DNA from 3 places in the Pseudoalteromonas sp. Angola-7 genome. Region 2 is predicted to be linked to each of the others. Evidence: predicted binding sites of a transcription regulator. Region 2 holds the regulator's gene; each other region holds the start of a gene.

Region 1 (6,624 bases), on a different contig from region 2:
CACCAAATTCAGTTTGCCCACTTAATCCCAAAAAATGACTAACTACTGTATAGCTAACAGCTAAGCACTGTAAAACACACTGAAATAACTGTATAGCCATCCCTTAAGTACTGTATAGCGCTGCTACACTTTATACAGTACTGCAAACACCCTCAGCTTTCACCTACACGCCTTAAATTTTAACCGTTTGTTTTTAAAGTGTTATTTTTATTCTTTATTTTTTAAAACAATTAATTGTATAAAAAATAACAAAAAACGCTTGCACACAACAACTGTATAAACTACTGTATACACATACTGTATATAAAACCAGTGAGTGAGACCTATGCTACAGCCAATTACCGTAAGAACCGTTAAAAGCTACCAACAACATAATGAAAGTGAGTCGGTAAACTTAATAAAAGTAGAAGATGAAATTTCTGCTACGTTTGAAATGCTAAAAGTGTTGCACCAATACAATAGCTCTAACGCGTGGACCTTACTGATTGCGCCCGACCATGTGCCTAGTAAAGCCTTGCTAGATAGCTGCTCTATAGATACCAGTAAACTGCTTGTAATAAGACAAAAGCATTTAGTAAATTTAGAGTATGTGCTTAATTCAGCACTTCATAATGGTAACTTTGCAGCCATTATTACGTGGACAGATATAGTAAGTGAACAGCAGCTTGTTAATTTATCGCTTAATTTAGACAAAAGAAGCGCTAAGCTATTTTGCTTTACTAAAAAAACCAGTACTACAGCAATATCACTTACTCAATAAGCTTGGTAAAATACATTTTTAATTTATGTTAATTAGTATTTTATGAGTGTAACCAGTACTAGCGCTTGCTTATGCAACAGTCAGCTTAATTATGGCGACTGTTGCCAGCCTTATCATCTTGATATAAAAACCCCAGCCACACCTGAGCAACTAATGCGTTCGCGCTTTAGTGCTTATGCATTAAAAAATGCATCTTATGTATTTAAAACTTACGCCAAAGAAAAACAAGCACAAAACCCAGTAAATGAAATTGCTGACTTTGCTAATAGCTGCCGCTTTGTAAAATTAGTTGTGCGCGATACGCAGCAAAGTGATGAGCGAGGTTATGTTGCCTTTAACGCGTATTATTTTTACCAAAACTTATATTGTGAGTTGGATGAGAAATCAGACTTTATAAAAGAGGACGGTGAATGGCGTTATTTAGAGGGAATTATTAATCCGGTCGCCGATATAAAAGTTGCCAGAAACGACCCCTGCCCATGTGCAAGCGGTAAAAAATATAAAAAGTGTCACAGTGTATAAAATAAGCTAAACACTTAGCATAACAATAGCTTTTTATTTAAGCGCTACTCTATACCACTAAACATGTTAATAACTGCCATAAACAAAAAATGGACCATCTAGGTCCATTTTCTACAATATGCTATTGGTTATTCATCATCATCTAGATCGAACGATTCACGCTGCGCAGGTCTAGCTAAAATCTCAACATAGAATGAAGTAAGCGCCTGCTTTTCGATTTCGCTGATCTTGTTGTTAATTTCAGCTACGTGAACAACTTCGGCATCATCGGCACTTGTGCCAAACTTACAGTCAAACGCCCAGTAATCAGCTTCAACAGGTAGCGTTTTATTGCGCTCTCTTTTCAAATATTTTTTCACTTCATGCTTTGCAGCATCAACCATACGAGGGTATTTGATTTTCTCATGATTTAGCGTGAATGTTTTCTTCATTACGTTCCTAATTACCTTGATTTAATGATAATGGCACTCAAGTCATACCATTTGCAGCCATTATAGCAATTGCATTTAATTTGTGGATGCTTTTTTTAAACAAAAAAAGAATTGTTCTATTTTATTGCATAACCGGTTATTAAATATAAGGTGTTTTAGGCTTTTAAAACGCACAAGTGTTAAATTATTTTTATGCGTTAGCAACAAGCAATGGCTTATGTATAGCCTCATTAGTTAAATCGTCATAAAATGCTGCGGCGTCCATTTGTGGACTTGCAAGCGCGGTGTACGTGTCATTTAAGCGCCTGCGTACTGATAGTTCACAATTATCGATTACTGTTAAAGGAATATGTAACTTGTCATCTCTAATCGCTAGTGGCTCAGGGTTTAAGCAGTGGCTTAATTTTATTGCTTTCATGCCTGCTTGTTCGCCTTGTTGAACAATCACCGACGCGTGCTCTTGCCCTATGGTCATATCAAATTTTTCGGGAGCTAATAATTGCTTTGGTCCAGCACCAAAGCGCTCCCTTAACTGTTCTTCGTCTACATAAGCACTATGCGTTTCACTTTTTGGCAAGTGAAATTGACTAAAATCCAGCGCATCGTGCGATAGCATCGCTAATAAAAGTGAGAATTCGCCTCTGCGATTTTCATGCACACTTTTATTTAGCCTGGTCTTTAGTTGACTCTCTGTGATTAACAAATCATCGATTTGCATAGTCTTTAGCCGATTATGATAACTGATAGATATTTATCGGCTTTATTTCAAATTTCTTTAGCTTTTTTCTTTACTTAAATACGCAGTTTGCTATTATCAGCGCCGTTGCATTGGAGGGGTTCCCGAGCGGCCAAAGGGATCAGACTGTAAATCTGACGGCTCAGCCTTCGCTGGTTCGAATCCAGCTCCCTCCACCACTTTTCTTACCGCTAAGTTAAGTGGGGCCAAATGTAACAAAATAGTGTGGAGGGGTTCCCGAGCGGCCAAAGGGATCAGACTGTAAATCTGACGGCTCAGCCTTCGCTGGTTCGAATCCAGCTCCCTCCACCACTTCTTATCTTCAGTATCCTTTTCTATTCCTTTTTCATTACTATTTAAAACTTCATTTTTAGACTAATTATCAAATACCCATTGTAATGTTGCCCCGTGGTTTTTAAGCCATGCTGATGCAGATTTATAATCGGGATAAAATTTAGCTACGCGCTTCCAAAAAGCGCTGCTGTGGTTCAAATACTTTAAATGAGCCAATTCGTGCACAATAACATAATCAATTATATGATGAGGCGCCCCAACAAGGTTAAGGCTAAAGGTTAGCTCTCGCCGAGAATTACAACTCCCCCACTTACGTTTATAACTTCCAATCGTCAATTTAGTCGGTAATGCTTCTGACATCTGTTGGCAATAATAAGCTAAACGCATTTCAATGTAGTTTGTTAGCGTTTCTTCAAGGGCAAGGCAAAGTAACTGCTTGCGTTTTTCAGGCTGTTTTTTTACTCGATTAGAAGTGTAAATAGTAAATACGCTATCAGATTGCTGAACATACGAGCGTGTCCCTTTTGCAAAAGTAATGGTATATGGCTTAGCAAAAACCATTATTTGCTGGTTTTTAAACGGGTGTTGTTGAGTATCAATGGCGTTAAGTTGTTTATGTAATTGCGCAGTTACCCACTCTTTTTTACTAAACAGCCATTGTTCTATTTGTAGTTTTGGCACGTGTGTAGGCGCATAAACAGTAACTAATTTTTGGCTAACTTTTATTGCCACTGTTTTACGCCTTGCACTGCGTTTTAGCTGATACTCAAACAAGGTGTATGCTCTAAATATAAATAAAAGCGTATTATAAAGCCTTATTTAATCAATGCAGTTATTTAGCGATAAATAAATGGGCTCAGTGTTTATTATTATTTTTATTTACGCAAAATCACGTCTTATTAATAAAGTACGCTACGCATGTTAATACTTTAATGCTAAAAAGTAACCTCACTGATTTATAATATAAATTATTAGATTAACAGTTTATTTATAAAATAAATCTATTAAACTAGTTCAATAAAGATACTAATTTGAGCCACTATGCTGTCTGCATTTTTTATAACCGACCACGATCCGAGCCTCATTATCAACGGTGCATATAACCCTATACTGGTTAGTTTATCGGTCATTACCGCTATTTTTGCTGCCTTTTTTACGATCTGGTTGGTTGATGTAGCAAAGCAAACGCAATTCGAAAGCTATAAACGCTTAGCCAATGTGACCGGTGCCACTGTTTTATCGGCCGGTATTTGGAGTATGCATTTTATAGGTATGTTGGCCTTTTCGTTATGCACAGAAATACACTACGACCCAATCATTACCGTCTTGTCTTTTTTACCGGCGTTTATTGCATGTCAGTACGCTTTTTCGATTTTAGTAAAATCGCAAGGGTCATACAAACACCTTATTATTTGCTCTATTTTACTAGGCTCAGGCATTGGTACAATGCACTACAGCGGCATGGCAGCAATGGAGCTGGCCCCGTTACTACGTTACGATGCAATCATATTTGCTTTATCAATTGTGGTCGCTGTTGGTTTATCGTTCATAGCACTTTTTACGCGTTATCATTTAACGCGTTTGCTACCTAATTTATCACAACTGCAAGCGCGCGCTATTACCGCTGTTATTTTAGGCTCAGCGGTGGCAGGTATGCACTATATGGGTATGGCTGCTACCCGCTTTGTTGCAACCTCTCCGCTTTTACCCGATTACGAAGAGTCAACCACTGAGCTTGCTTTTGTGGCTATTGCCGTAGCTACCGCGACCGTTGCTATAACCTGTGTCATTGCAGTTATAAATGGCATGGTTAGATACCGCTTACTGCTTGAGGAAAAATCGGCGGATGAATCTCGACTAAATGCTATTTTAGGCACTGCTATTGATGGCATTGTGACTATAGATCACACCGGCATTATTTTGAGCTTTAACGAAGCTGCCAGCAAAATTTTTGGTTGGCGAGAAAACGAAGTTCAAGGTCATAATGTAAAAATGCTGATGGCCGATGAAATCGCTCGCCACCATGATGGCTATTTGTCTCACGCCAAAAATGTAGATCTAGGAAAAGTAATTGGTATAAATAGGGATGTGTCTGCCAAACACAAAGATGGCCACCTTTTTCCTATTCGCTTAGGTATAGGGGAAGTTAATCAGCCAGGCCATATGCCGTTATATGTTGGCTTTATCACCGATTTAACCGAACAACGCGCTATGCAGCAAAGCCTTATTGAAAAAGAGCAAAAGTACCGCTCTTTAATGGATAATATGCCTGGCGCTGCTTTTCGCTGTAAGTACGACGAAAACTGGAGCATGTTATTTATCAGCCCAACAGTGGCTGAGCTAACAGGGTACACGCCAGAAGAGTTCACAGAAAGCTGCATTGAACTTAACGACCTTATTTTAAAAACAGATCAGCCAGCGGTAAACGAAGCCGTAGCGCAAGCCATGACCTCAAGTTTAAAGTACTCGGTAGAGTATCGTATTCGCCACCGTAACGGCAAAGTTGCCTGGGTATTAGATAAAGGCAGTATTACCTGTGATAAAGATAATAACCCGCAGTGGATAGATGGGGTATTGGTTGATATTACAGAACAAAAAGAATACGAAGACAAACTTGAGCAGGCAAAATTGCAAGCTGAAGAAGCAGCGCACGCTAAGCAATCTTTTATGGCTAATATGAGCCATGAGATCCGCACGCCGATGAATTCTATTATCGGTTTTAGCGACCTACTGATGGACACTCCGCTAAACCAAGAACAGCAAAAGCACTTGGTTACAGTTAATAATGCGGCGCGTTCATTATTAAGGTTACTTAACGAAGTGCTTGATACCGCAAAACTTGAGCGCGGAAAGCTAACTATTGAACCCGTTCACTTTAGTTTAAAACAAGTACTCGATAGCATTATTTCGACATTTTGGCTTGAAGCAAAAAAGAAAGACTTGCGTTTAAAATTGAACATTAAAGATTCTGTTGCCACAACTTACTATGGCGACCCAGATAGGTTAAGGCAAATTTTAACTAACCTCATCGGTAACGCTATTAAATTTACCGAGCAAGGTTCGGTTGAGCTAACTGTAAGTACTACGCAAACTGATCAGCTCTTTTTTGAAGTGCAAGATACCGGCATAGGTATTGCCAAAGACCGTGTTAAAGCTATATTTCAGCCGTTTGTTCAGGCCGATGGCACCACTACTCGTCGCTTTGGCGGTACAGGCCTGGGAACAACCATTAGTAAACAATTAGTAGAGCTAATGGGCGGCACTATAAACCTAGTCAGTGAAGAAAACAAAGGTAGCTGCTTTTACTTCTCTTTACCGCTTAAACAAGGCGATGCAGAAAAAATAGACCATTTCGATGGCCTGCACACTCAATTACCATCGCTAAGGGTACTTGTGGTGGATGATATTGAGCAAAACACCGAGCTGCTTTCGTTATTACTTTCTAAAGATCAACATTTGGTAAGCAAAGCAAGCAACGGTTTAGAAGCTATTGCAATATTCGAGAAACAAGATTTTGATGTCATCTTAATGGATATTCATATGCCTGAGTGTGATGGCATAGAAGCAACCACAAAAATTAGAGCCATAGAAAAGCAAAGGCAGCTTAAATTTACCCCCATTATTGCGTTAACGGCAAGCGTCCTACAGCAAGATAAACTCACAGCTAAACGTGCCGGCATGAACGGCTTTGCTAATAAGCCGATAGATATAAATCAGCTTAACCAAGAAATTGCCCAGGTGCTTGGCTTAGGTATTGCTAAAGATATGGTTATTAGCCAATCAGACCCTGAGGCTAAACACATCGACTTTGAAAAAGGTGTGATGCTTTGGGGTAATAAATGCAAGCAGTTAACCGAAATTGCCAAATTTATAAATGACAG
Region 2 (6,624 bases):
TGGTCAACTGAGTTTCGTACTAAATGCACCAACGGATCGGCCAGTGCCTCAACTAAGTTTTTATCTAAATCGGTTTCTTCACCTACAAGCTGTAAATCAATTTCTTTATTTAAGCTACGGGCTAAGTCACGTACTACGCGAGGGAATCGGCCAAACACTTTTTTGATAGGCTGCATTCGCGTTTGCATTACTGCACCTTGAATATCAGCAGTGACCACATCAAGATTTGATATCGCCTTACCCATCGCTTCACTGTCTGTATTGGTCGCTAAACTGACCAACCTATTTCGTACTAATACCAACTCGCCAACCATATTCATTATTTGATCTAAACGCTTTGTATCAACACGTACTGTGGTTTCAGCAGGTGGAGGCGTAGCTTTTTTAGGTGCAGCGCTACTCGCTGGTTTTTCAGCCACTTTAGGTGTAGGCGCAGCGGCTTTTGCCGCCGGAGCTTGTTTTACTGCAGGTGCTGGCGTAGGTTTTGCTGGCGTTTGTGCTACAGGTGCAGCCTTAGGTGGCTGCGGTGCAGGTGTGTCAGCTTCTTTTGATTCTGGTGCGGCACCTTTACCATGCAATTCATCAAGCAGTGCCTCAAATTCATCATCGCTGATTTCATCATCACCGCTATCATTTGTAACAGCCGCTGGTGGTGCTGTGTGTTTTACTTCTGGCTCACTGCTTGAAGTATCTCCTGCAACCGGACCAAAACTACCTACACCGTGTAATTCATCTAATAAACTGTCAAATTCATCATCGGTAATATCTGAACTTGAATCTGGCTCTGCACTTGGTTGCGACACTGGGCTTTGCCCTTTGCCGTGTAGCTCATCGAGTAAGCTTTCAAATTCATCTTCTGTAATTTCATCAATTTGCGTGCTATCTGCTGAAGGGCTTGAACCTGCCACATCAAATAGTTCATCAAATGCAAATGGGTCTTCATCATCTGTTGCGCTAACGGGAGCTGCGGGTTCTTGTTCAACAACTTCGGGGGCTGTTTCAGTAAGCTCGTCATCCGTAGGCGGTTGACCAAGTTTGTGAAGGGTTTCTAGTAATTGAGGGTCTGCTGGGTCTGGCTGTTCGCGGTTTTGAATAGTGGCAAACATTTCATTAATGGTATCTAGTGCTTGTAAAATCACATCCATTAATTCTGAATTAACAGTTCTAACCCCTTGGCGTAAGAGATCAAATACGTTTTCAGCACCATGACAGGCATCAACAAGCTCAGTCATAGCTAAAAAGCCTGCCCCCCCTTTTACGGTATGAAAGCCCCTAAAAATAGCATTTAGTAACTCAGTATCTTCTGGGTTATTTTCTAGCTCAACTAACTGTTCAGATAAAAGCTCTAGGATTTCTCCAGCCTCTACAAGAAAGTCTTGTAAAATATCTTCATCGACTTCAAAGCTCATGCAGTTACTCTCCTCTTAGAAGCCCAAACTTGATAATAGGTCATCGACCTCGTCTTGGTCAGATACAACATCATTTCGCGACTCTTTATCAATAATAGGGCCTTCAGGACCTGCTAATGTTTGTGCGGCAACCAGTTCTTCTGTTTCTTGTTGTTCTTTACTTTCAACAATGCTGTCATCTTGTGCAGCAAATGCTGTTAAAAGGTGGATTAAACTTTCTTCTACTTCTCTGACTAATTCAATTACACGGCGGATAACCTGGCCAGTTAAATCTTGAAAATCCTGCGCCATTAGTACATTGGTCATTAAAGTTTGCAACTCATCGGTTTTATGATGAGAGCTGTTCATAAACTTGTCGATGCTGTGGCATAAGGTTTTAAACTCGCCCAGCTCTATTTCGCGGTTCATAAGCCTATCCCAAGTAGGCTTAATATGTGCAATTTCATCTGCTAGCTGCTGCGCAATAGGAAGGCTTGCTTCGACCGCATCCATTGTCTTATTAGCTGCATTTTCTGTCATTTCCATGACATAGTTTAAGCGCTTTTTCGCATCCGGTATTGCATCAGTGGTTAAATCGGTTAAACGCGTATCAAGTTCAAAGCTTTTAAGGGCTTCGTGTAATTGGCGTGTTAACTTACCTACTTCAGCAAAAAGCTGCGATTGCTCTTGAGAGGCAGTATCTAAAATTAATTGATCTGCTTTATCTTGCTCACCGTTTTCTAAAAAAACGACGAGCTGACGAGCTTGTTCTAAAGTAATTTGAGGCGCAGCTGGTGCTGACATAAGCCTCTCCTCTCATTAACCTAAGCGTTCAAACACTTTTTCTAATTTAGTTTTCAAAGTACCAGCAGTAAATGGCTTAACAATATAGCCATTAACACCTGCTTGCGCTGCCGCTATTATTTGTTCTTTTTTAGCTTCTGCCGTCACCATTAAAACCGGAATATGTTTTAATTTTTCGTCAGCTCTAATGGCTCTTAGCAAGTCAATACCCTGCATGCCTGGCATGTTCCAATCGGTTACAACAAAGTCAAAAACCTGATTTTGCAACATAGGTAATGCTGTAGAACCATCGTCAGCTTCTTGAACATTCGTGAACCCTAGGTCACGCAACAGATTTTTTATAATACGTCTCATTGTAGAGAAATCATCAACAACAAGAATTTTCATGTTTTTATCCAAAACATCCTCCGGTGAGGTCTTAACCTATAATTTACTTACTACTAGTTTATCCAGTCATTGATTTTTGCTTTGAGCTTAATCATCGCCTGACCATGTATCTGACTTACACGCGATTCACTTACATCGAGTATATGCCCAATTTCTTTTAAATTCATTTCATCGTTGTAATACAAAGAAAGCACCATTGCATCTCGCTCTGGTAAAGACTTTATTGCCTCTAACAATGAATTATTAAACCGTTCATTTTTAACATTATTAAATGGTTTGTCTAGCGCTAAATCTTGACCTGCAGGGCTAATAACATCTTCATCTACCCCTAGGTCTTCTATACCAAGCACTTTACTGGAATTAACATCATTTAAAATATGATGGTATTCTTCTAGCGAAATATCAAGTTTTTCAGCTACTTCAGTATCTTTTGGTTCTCTATTTAAGCTATTTTCTAATTCTGTGATGGTTTCGGCTACTAATCGGCTTTTGCGGTGCACCGAACGTGGTGCCCAATCCCCTCTGCGCATTTCATCAAGCATAGCGCCGCGAATACGAATACCAGCAAACGTTTCAAAGCTTGCCCCTTTACTGGCATCAAAGTTTTTTGAGGCCTCGATAAGGCCAATCATTCCCGATTGGATTAAGTCATCAAGCTGAACGCTAGGAGGAAGACGAGCTATTAAATGGCACGCCACTTTTTTGACAAGCGACGCGTGTTTTTCAACAATCACATTTAAATTTTGTGTTGATTGATATCCCATAGCTCTTTTCACCGATGTTGTCATAATCAGCCGTTTACTAGCTTCTCAATGAAAAACTCTAAATGTCCTGAAGGTTGATTAGGTATAGGCCATTTTACTGCTTTTGTCGCTAATGTTTTAAACGCGACTGCTGCTGGTGAATTAGGGAAAAGATCGACAATTACTTTTTGTTTGCGCGTAGATTTACGCATATTTTCATCATATGGAATAGTCGCAACAAGCTCCATAGACACATCTAAAAAGCGGTCTGTTACTTTAGAGAGCTTTGCAAAAAGCTCTTGGCCCTCGCGCATACTGCGCACCATGTTTGCAACAATTTTAAATTTATAAACGCCATGCTCGCGGCTAAGTACTTTAATAAGCGCGTAGGCATCAGTAATAGAGGTCGGCTCGTCACACACCACCACCATGACATCTTGCGCTGCACGAGAAAAACTCAGCACCATGTCAGAAATACCAGCGGCGGTATCTACAATTAAAATATCAAATTCGGTATTAAGCTCACTAAAGGCACGAATTAACCCAGCATGCTCAGATGGGGTTAGCTCCACCATACTTTGCGAGCCTGATGTAGCAGGCACGATTTTAATACCGCCTGGGCCTTCAACTAAAATCTCGTCAAGTTCGCACTCGCCTGAAAGGACATGAGATAAGTTTTTTTCAACACGTAGTCCTAGCATTACATCACAATTAGCTAGGCCTAAATCGGCATCTAATACTAATACACGATTACCCTGCTGCCCTAAAGCAATAGCAGTATTTAAAGAGACGTTGGTTTTACCCACCCCTCCTTTACCGCCGGTGACAGCGATAACTTTTACGCCGTTGTTGTTGTTTTGACTCATTTTGCGCAGGCCGCTTGCTTGATCTAATACTGTGTTAATCATACATCCCTACTGTGCTTGACGCCACTGCTTGGTGTCTTGAATGTTGTGCTTTTGCTCTTTTTAAATACAATTGCTCAGCTTTTTTTACTAGTTTTTCAGCATTTGCAACGCGAATATCTTCTGGTACACGCTGACCATTAGTAAGATACCCTATTGGAAGGCGATTTTGAATCGCTATACTAATAATCTCACCTAAACTTAATGATTCATCTAACTTAGTGAAAATACAACCGCTTAGCTGAACCTTTTTAAAATGTCTTACGGTTTCTTGCAGTACATTTATTTGTGCTGTGGCACTTAATACCAAATAACTACGTATATCTACTCGCTGGTTGCGCATTAACGTATTTAATTGCTCTGTAAGGCGTAAATCACGTTGGCTCATACCCGCTGTATCAATTAATACTAGACGCTTATTGCGTAAATGATATAAAACTTCAGCTAATTCATTGGCATCTTTTACTTGTTTAACACCACAACCAATAATACGACCATACGTTGCAAGCTGCTCATACGCACCAATTCTGTATGTATCAGTGGTGATTAGGGCAACTTTGTCGGCGCCATACTTTTGTGCGCCTAATGCGGCAAGTTTAGCTACTGTGGTTGTTTTACCTACACCAGTAGGCCCAACAAGTGCATACACACCCCCTTGGCGAAGAATTTCGTTATTGGTGGTTTGCATTTGATCTTCAACCATTTGCAATAATGCTCTCCAACCTTGCTGTCGCGATACGTCATCTGGAATAAAACACGCCATTTGCTCTGCAACGTCTTTATCTATTCCCATGCCAACTAACCGATCAATCATGCATGCACGTGTAGGGTCGCGACGTGCCATATCTTGCTGCATTAAACCCGATACTTGGTGTTCTAGTAACTGGCGAATTGCGTTCATTTCATCACGCATCGCGCTCATTTGGGCGCTTTCGTTGTTATTAGTTTGGCTACGTGGTGCAACCGGCGCATCTAGCTCGTCAAAATCTTGATCTAGGTCATCAAAGCCTAGGCTGTCTGCTTGGGTTTGCATGCGTTTTGGCGCTTCATTTTCGCGAGCAAACATATTTGTCGTACGTGGCTGTGCTGGCTCTTGGTAATGCTCAGACGTATCAATACCTGATTGCGAAAACATAGAGGCTAGCTCAGGAGAGCGAGGGCGTGGCGACTGACGCTCTAATAATGCTTGTAAGCTATCGGCGACTGCCGCTTGTGGCTCAGGTTGCGCACGCTTAGGCTCTGGCTTTACAAAGTTATGAGTAGGCTGTTGCACGGCTCTTTGCGGAGCAGGCGCTGCCTGTGGTTGCGCTGCGGCTTTAGGGGCTGCTTTGTCGTAATCTACTGCGGCAACAATTTCTACACCATTAGCGAGTTTTTTGTTCGACATAATAACGGCATCAACACCTAGCTCATCTTTAACTTCTTTCAGTGCGGTGCGCATATCTTTGGCAAAAAAACGTTTAATCTTCATGGTTCAACCCCTGTTAAAATCTTTATTGTTGGCCTACTGAGCTGACAATCTTGATCTGTCTTTCATCTGGTACCTCTTGATAAGACATCACCCTTAAACCCGGTATGGTGTACTTAACAAAACGAGATAACACAGTGCGTAACATTCCTGACGTTAGCAATATTGAAGGTTCTCCGGCCATTTCTTGATTCTGATGCGCTTCGTTTAATGATGTTTGAAGTCGCTCAGCAAGGCTTGGTTCTATTCCGGCACCTTCGTCGCCTGCATTTTGTAATGACTGATGCAACATCTGTTCCAACTCAGGCGCCAAGGTTATGACAGGGATTTCTGATGACATGCCCACAGCGTCTTGTACGATTAAACGGCGCAGCGAAATACGCACTGCAGCGGTTAATACATCTGCATCTTGGCTACGTGGTCCGTACTCCACAAGGGTTTGAACAATAGAGCGCATATCACGAATAGCCACACCTTCGTTTAATAAATTTTGCAGTACTTTTACAACGGTTGTCAGTGGTAGTACTTCTGGCACTAACCCTTCGACTAAACGTGGATGGCTTTTAGCTAACATATCAAGCAGGTTTTGAACCTCCTCATGGCCTAGTAATAATGCGGCACTGTTAGTTAATAACTGGCTAATATGGGTGGCTACCACAGTGGCTGAGTCAACCACGGTGTAACCTAGTGATTGTGCTTCGTCTTTTTGATCAGGCTTTATCCACACCGCATCTAAGCCAAATGCTGGGTCTTTGGTTTCAACCCCTTTAATAGGGCCAAATACTTGCCCTGGGTTGATGGCCAGTTCATCGCCATGTTTGAGTTCGCCCTCACCACTTGAAACACCCATCATGGTAATACGGTACGCATTAGGGTCTAACTCTAAGTTATCGCGAATATGTACAGGCGGTACTAAAAAGCCAAGCTCC
Region 3 (6,624 bases), on a different contig from region 2:
GACTTTAATGGCTTGGTAGAAAACACCTATACATTAAAAGTAATCAACAAGGCGCAGTACGAGCAAACCTTTAATATTGATGTTCAAGGCCTTGAAAACTTTAAGTACATTGGCAAGCAAACATTTACAGTGCAAGCAGGGCAATCGCATAATGTGCCACTGTCACTTGTGATGGACCCGTATGATTTAAAAGCGCCAATGACGGAGTTTAACTTTGTACTTTCACCGGTTAATGACCCCGATGAAAGCATATCGCAACCGAGTAACTTTTTTAAAGCGCGATAAACACATTAACAAAAGCGGGGTAACCCGCTTTTTACATTAAGAAGCCCATGAGTAAATTTAGTTTTGAAGATTTAACGCCCGACTTAATTCTCGATGCAATAGAAAGCGTTGGTATATATGCAGAGTCAGGTTTATTAGCACTTAATAGCTACGAAAACAGAGTCTATCAATTTAAGGCGGAAGATGGCCTGCGCTACGTTGTTAAGTTTTACCGACCAGAGCGCTGGAGCAAAGCGCAAATACAAGAAGAGCACGACTTTGCATTTGAATTAGCTGAGGCCGAAGTACCCGTTGTTGCACCCATTAAGCGCAACGGAGAAAGCTTATTTGAGCACCAAGGTTATGTATTTGTGTTATTTCCAAGTGTAGGCGGGCGGCAGTTTGAAGTTGATAACCTGGATCAACTTGATGTAATGGGTCGTTTAATTGGCCGTATGCATCAGGTGGCTAAAAGTAAAGCATTTGAGCACAGACCTACCTTTAGTTGCGAAGAATATTTGCATACAGCTAAAGTTCATCTGCAAAAAAGTAATTTGGTACCTATGGGGATCAGCACGGCTTTTTACACCATATTGGACTTGGTTATTGAACAAGCGCAAGCACAGTATAAAAATGTGCAAGGGATCCGCTTACATGGTGATTGCCACGCAGGTAATATTTTGTGGGCAGGCGAAGCACTTATGTTTGTTGATTTAGATGACGCTCGTCAGGGGCCGGCCATTCAAGATTTATGGATGATGCTCAGTGGCGATCGTCAAACACAGCTGTTACAGTTAGACACCCTTGTAAATGCGTATGAAGAGTTTTGTGATTTTGACCACACTCAACTCAAATTAATTGAACCGCTTCGTGCAATGCGTATTATTCACTATATGGGTTGGGTAGCTAAACGATGGAGTGATCCTGCGTTCGTACGGAACTTTTCATGGTTTGCTGAAGACAAATACTGGGAGCAACAAATTTTAGCGCTTAAAGAGCAGTTTGCAGCACTGCAAGAAGCTCCGCTGAAGTTATTGCCATAAAATTTTATTTAAAAAGTACACGAGATACCAATGCTTAAAAAATTGAAACTGAGCCTACTACTTTTATGTTTACCATTTGCAGCCCTTGCTGCACAGTTTGAAGCCGATAACCAGTATACTGTTATTGATGTAGAAAAAAGCGCAGAGCCGCAAGTAACCGAATTTTTCTCGTTTTACTGTCCGCATTGTTTTAAATTTGAGCCTGTTGCAAAGGCAATTGAAAAAAGCCTACCTGAGGGCACTGAATTTATAAAAAATCACGTTAACTTTTTAGGTGGTGTATCACCACAGGCACAAAGCAACTTAAGCTACGCCTACTTAATTGGTAAAAAGCACAGTCAAGCACAAAGTATCAGCGACCAAATTTTTAAAAGTATTCATGTACAGCGCGCACCTTTAACGCAAATGAAAGACGTTAAAAAGTTGCTTGAAGTTAACGGTATCGATAGTGCAACGTTTGATCAAGACATTGCCAGCATGCCAATTATTTCAGCTGAGCGTGCAATGCAAGATAAGCAAAACAAATATTCAAAACTAGGTGCGCTAACTGGTGTGCCTACCTTTATTGTAAACGATAAATATAAAATAAACATTAACACCATTAATAACCAGCAAGAACTGAATGAGTTAGTTGCTTTTTTACTAACACTTTAATCTCGGAGAACAATAACAATGATCAAATTAGTTAAAGCAGGTTTACTTGCATTACTATTGCCTATGGCTGCGAGCAGTGTAGCCGCCACTTATGAAGAAGGCGTACATTACGATGTAGTTGCTGAGCGCGCGACTAAAAAGCCAGAAGTAAAAGAGTTTTTCTCATTTTATTGTCCTGCTTGTAATAACATGGAAGCGTTAATTGGTGAGTTTAAGCCAAAGCTAGACAAAGACGTTAAATTTAAAAAGAGTCACGTTGATTTTGTCGGTGTTCGCGATCCAGAAAACCAACAAATGATGAGCCAAGCGCTGGCCACTGCGGAAGTACTTCCACAAAAAGATAAAATTGTTGCGGCTATTTTTAATCACATTCACACTAAGCGCGCTAAATTTAACGAGCTTGCAGATGTAAAAGATGTGTTTGTAGCGCAAGGTGTTGATGGCGATAAGTTTGATAAACTATACAAAAGCTTCTCGGTACGTACATTAAGCTCTAAAATGAAGCGTGACCAAAATTACTTTAAAGAAAAAGGCGCGCTACGTGGCGTACCAACCTTTATCGTAAATGGTAAATACAAATTAAATCTAGGCCGTGAGTCTGGTATTACCGCGCCAGAAGATATTAGTAAATTAATTAACTATTTAGCGAACAAGTAAGGTTTGCTAAAACAAAAAAAGCTCCGTAAGGAGCTTTTTTGTTTATAGGGATATAGCAATGGAAAAAATATTAATATCGAGTTGTTTATTTGGCTTACCTGTTCGATACGATGGTAAAAGCCAAGCATTATTGCACCCGCAAATTAATGTATGGCGTAAAGAAAATAGGTTAGTTATGTTTTGTCCTGAGGTGGCTGGTGGATTGCCAACACCTAGAGCATCAGCAGAGATAAAACAAGGGAGAGTAGTAACGAGCACTTATGAGGATGTAACTAAAGAATTTAAATCAGGTGCAGCTAAAGCCCTAGACTTATGTAATGAGCATGCAATTCGTTTTGCTTTACTTAAAGAGTCGAGCCCTTCGTGTGGTAGAAATACAATTTACGATGGTAGCCATAGTGGGGTAAAAGTACAGGGCATGGGCATGACTGCTAAGTTGCTGATGGAGCATCAAATTGAGGTGTTTAGTGAAAATCAAATACCAGCACTTATAAAGGTGCTGGCATTATAATATTAACTCACTATTTTCTTTGTAAGAAAACACCCGATTCTATGTGATGCGTATAAGGGAACTGATCAAATATCGCAAAGCGCTTAACATTGTGAGTACGGGTTAAGTGATCTAAATCGCGCTCAAGCGTTTCTGGGTTGCACGATATATAAATAATGTTCTCGTAGTTGGCCACTAAGTCACAGGTAAGGGTATCCATACCTGCGCGTGGAGGGTCGACTAAAATAGTTTGGCAATCGTAACTTTTTAAATCTATCCCCTCTAAACGCGAAAAGGTACGTTCGCCATTCATTGCCTGGGTAAACTCTTCACTCGACATACGAATTATATCTAAGTTATCTACCTTATTTTTAGCAATGTTGTATTGCGCCGAATGCACAGAAGACTTAGATATTTCAGTAGCCAATACGCGATTAAACGAACCCGCCAATGCAATAGAGAAATTACCATTACCACAGTAAAGTTCCAGCAGGTCATTACTCAGTGGTTTACATAAGTCTTGTGCCCACTCCAGCATTTTTATATTCACTTTAGCATTAGGTTGCGTAAAGCTATTTTCTACTTGTTGATAAATAAGCTCCTGGCCGTTTACGGTTAAACGCTCAGTAACAAAATCATTGCCTAGTACTTCTTTTTGTTTGCGCGCACGACCAATAAAGTCAATGTTGTATTTGCTGCTCAGTTTTTCTTTCAGGGCTTTTATTTCAGTTAGCCACTGATCATCCAGTGGTTTGTGATAAAGCAAGCTTACTAAAATCTCGCCACTTAATGACGATAAATAATCGATTTGAAACAGCTTACGACGTAATACTTCACACGACTTTAAATTATCAATCATCACCTGCATAACTTCACCAACTAATGGCGCGGCAGGGTCAAAGGTGTCGACGCGAATTTTTTCTTTCGTGGCCTGATCAAACATAATATGAAATAGATCATCCCCATCGTGCCATACTCTAAATTCAGCACGTTGGCGGTAGTTAATTGGCTCTGAGCTAAACACCTCTAACGCTTGCACACCAAATCGCTTAAATTGCGACGTAATACGCTGCTCTTTTTCATTTAGCTGCGTATCGTACTGTGTGGTATCTATTTTAATCACTGCCATTAATGCTACTACCTTATCTATGAGATCTATTTATCGGCGCTATTGTAGGGAGCGAGCAGTATTTGTCTAGTTTTGCTGATAATAAAGTTGCTGTTTTTTTAAACATGCACTTTAGTTTTGTCACTATTAGCCGATAATAAGCTAAGTACGTAACGGAGGTGGATCATGAAAATCGGTAATTATGGCTATACGCCAAACAACAACGTAAACAAATTCAATAATAAAGAGGCGCTACAGCAGCCAACAATCCAATCTCCGCAAGAAAGTTCATTACAGCGAGGCAGAGAACTTGCTGCAAAAGTGCTTGGCGACAAAATGGCAGAGCAACTAGGTTTACCTGTTGAGCAAAAACAAGCCGATAAACCTTTATTCGATTTTGATGAAATAGTAAAAAATGTACTCGACTTCGTATCTGGCGCAGTTAATAAAGCCAAAGCCAGTGGTGCCGATGACGATAAATTAAAAAATATGTTAGATGATGCGCGCACAGGTGTTCAAACCGGTATAGACGAAGCGGTTGACGAGTTAAAAGGCACCGGTGTATTTAACGAAGAAATGCAAGAGGGCATCGACAAGTCAAAAGAAGGCATTTTTGAGGGGCTTGATGAGTTTGAGCAAACCCTATTTAACCCACAAGCGGCCAGTGTTAGCGTAAGCCAAGCACAATATGTAAGTATGAGCAGCAATGCCGAGTATAAGTTTACAACGGCCGAAGGTGATGAGGTCAGTATTAGCTTTGCTGATGCATATGAGTCTCAAACAGCGAGCGGGTATCAACAAAGCAATAACAGCGAATCGTTTGCCAGCTCATCGTCGCAATCTCGAGAGCTGTCTTTTTCAATGTCAGTTAATGGTGATTTAAACGAACAAGAGCAAGATGCTATTAATGCCATGATGGAAGAACTACAAGGTGTAAGTAAAACATTCTTTAGTGGTGATTTGGATGAAGCATTTGAAAAAGCACAAGAGCTGAGCTTAGGCAGTGAGCAACTCGTTGCATTTTCAATGGATCTTCGCCAAACAAAAACAGTCGCTACCGTTAAAAGTTATGAGCAATATCAGCCAAACCCAACAAAAGAGGTAGCCGATGCGATCGCACCTTTTAATGACGATCTAAAAAATGCATTTGATAAAGCATCGCAACTAGGCTTACAAGATCAGCTTGCCGGTATTATAGAGTGGCTAAACCAAGATCAAGCAGCGGTCGATCAGCTAGTTGATTACACACAGGCAATGTTTGAAAACCTAAACCAATTAAATTCAGCGGGCGATGCACTCGACGCGCTAAAGTCTGAGCAAAGCTAAACTACTTTCTTTTATAAATACCTCATGGCAAACTGCCGTTCTTAATAAACAGTAGGAACCAAAGTTTGTCAGCCCACATAATGGTATTTGATTCAGGTATAGGTGGCACCACCGTGCTTGAACATATTCAAAAGCGTATTCCAGATGCACAGTACAGTTACTTTATGGATAATGCGTTACTCCCTTATGGCGCGCAAACCCAGCAAACTATTATAGGGCGTTTATGCTCACTCATTTATTTTATTGAGCAAAACGCGCTTAATGTCGACCTTATTGTTATAGCCTGCAATACAGCCTCTACATCAGCCTTGAGTGAAGTACGCAAAATTACATCAATACCTATTGTCGGCGTAGTGCCCGCAATAAAGCCTGCTGCTGAAGTAACTCGCACAAAGCACATCGGCTTATTGGCAACCCCCGCCACAGTTGCAAGCCCCTATACTCATACATTAATAAAAGAGCATGCCAGCAACGTAACAGTGAGTTTATATAGCAGTGTTGAGCTGGTGGCATTGGCAGAGCAGTTATTTTTCACTCAGCAGCTAGATACACTCAAACTGCATAAAGAGCTTACGCGTTTGCGCATTAACTCAGATATAGATGTACTTGTACTAGGTTGCACACATTTCCCAATTCTTAGCGATGCTATACAAGCGTACTTTAATAACGCAGTGCAATTACTCGATTCAGGCGCGGCCATTGCTAGCAGAGTAAACTACCTACTAGAGCAGCATAACTTTGGAAATAAATTTACAGACAAAAAAAAGCCGCTGCAATATTATGCAACGGCTGATGTTTTGAGTAATAAGCTAGCTATAAAGCACGTTACACTGATTGATCCGTCTCAGTGCGTAAAGAGCTAGAATCATCTTCTTGTTTTTGTTTTGCCTCACGTACTTTTAAAGTACGCTGTTGAAACTCACTATCGTTTAACTTAGCAATTGCATTGTCTGCATCTGCCTGTGCCATTTCAACAAAACCAAAGCCACGACGTTTGCCAGTATTTTTATCCTTTAATAGGCGCACGTTGAAAACTTTACCTTGTTCTTCAAACAAAGCGCGAACAACACCTTCATTTGCAC

What was found. Region 2 encodes FliA, which starts transcription of late flagellar genes. Its sites were predicted from a motif close to CTAAAGNTNNNNNNNNNNNNGCCGATA; they were not measured.
Region 1: PSH50_RS02165 (VC2046/SO_2500 family protein) is a predicted target of FliA. The motif match lies at 2,466-2,492, and genes of this name have one in related genera.
Region 3: PSH50_RS20775 (DUF5610 domain-containing protein) is a predicted target of FliA. The motif match lies at 4,347-4,373, and genes of this name have one in related genera.

Annotation. Positions count from the first base shown of each region.
Region 1 covers NZ_JAQREL010000001.1:470,250-476,873, forward strand. Annotated here, with positions in the region: gene PSH50_RS02145 (tetratricopeptide repeat protein) at 1-42, shown strand, start outside; gene PSH50_RS02150 (SulA-like leucine-rich domain-containing protein) at 326-760, shown strand; gene PSH50_RS02155 (YchJ family protein) at 803-1,282, shown strand; gene PSH50_RS02160 (DUF6172 family protein) at 1,411-1,713, opposite strand; gene PSH50_RS02165 (VC2046/SO_2500 family protein) at 1,904-2,431, opposite strand; tRNA gene PSH50_RS02170 (tRNA-Tyr) at 2,544-2,628, shown strand; tRNA gene PSH50_RS02175 (tRNA-Tyr) at 2,677-2,761, shown strand; gene PSH50_RS02180 (M48 family metallopeptidase) at 2,825-3,475, opposite strand; gene PSH50_RS02185 (MHYT domain-containing protein) at 3,785-6,624, shown strand, end outside.
Region 2 covers NZ_JAQREL010000010.1:105,256-111,879, forward strand. Annotated here, with positions in the region: gene PSH50_RS14015 (chemotaxis protein CheA) at 1-1,409, opposite strand, end outside; gene PSH50_RS14020 (protein phosphatase CheZ) at 1,425-2,192, opposite strand; gene cheY (chemotaxis response regulator CheY) at 2,208-2,591, opposite strand; gene PSH50_RS14030 (RNA polymerase sigma factor FliA) at 2,633-3,343, opposite strand; gene PSH50_RS14035 (MinD/ParA family protein) at 3,370-4,230, opposite strand; gene flhF (flagellar biosynthesis protein FlhF) at 4,223-5,698, opposite strand; gene flhA (flagellar biosynthesis protein FlhA) at 5,721-6,624, opposite strand, start outside.
Region 3 covers NZ_JAQREL010000027.1:572-7,195, reverse strand. Annotated here, with positions in the region: gene ccoG (cytochrome c oxidase accessory protein CcoG) at 1-285, shown strand, start outside; gene PSH50_RS20800 (serine/threonine protein kinase) at 333-1,307, shown strand; gene PSH50_RS20795 (thiol:disulfide interchange protein DsbA/DsbL) at 1,338-1,961, shown strand; gene PSH50_RS20790 (thiol:disulfide interchange protein DsbA/DsbL) at 1,980-2,618, shown strand; gene PSH50_RS20785 (DUF523 domain-containing protein) at 2,677-3,129, shown strand; gene trmA (tRNA (uridine(54)-C5)-methyltransferase TrmA) at 3,140-4,237, opposite strand; gene PSH50_RS20775 (DUF5610 domain-containing protein) at 4,403-5,542, shown strand; gene murI (glutamate racemase) at 5,608-6,405, shown strand; gene PSH50_RS20765 (hypothetical protein) at 6,368-6,624, opposite strand, start outside.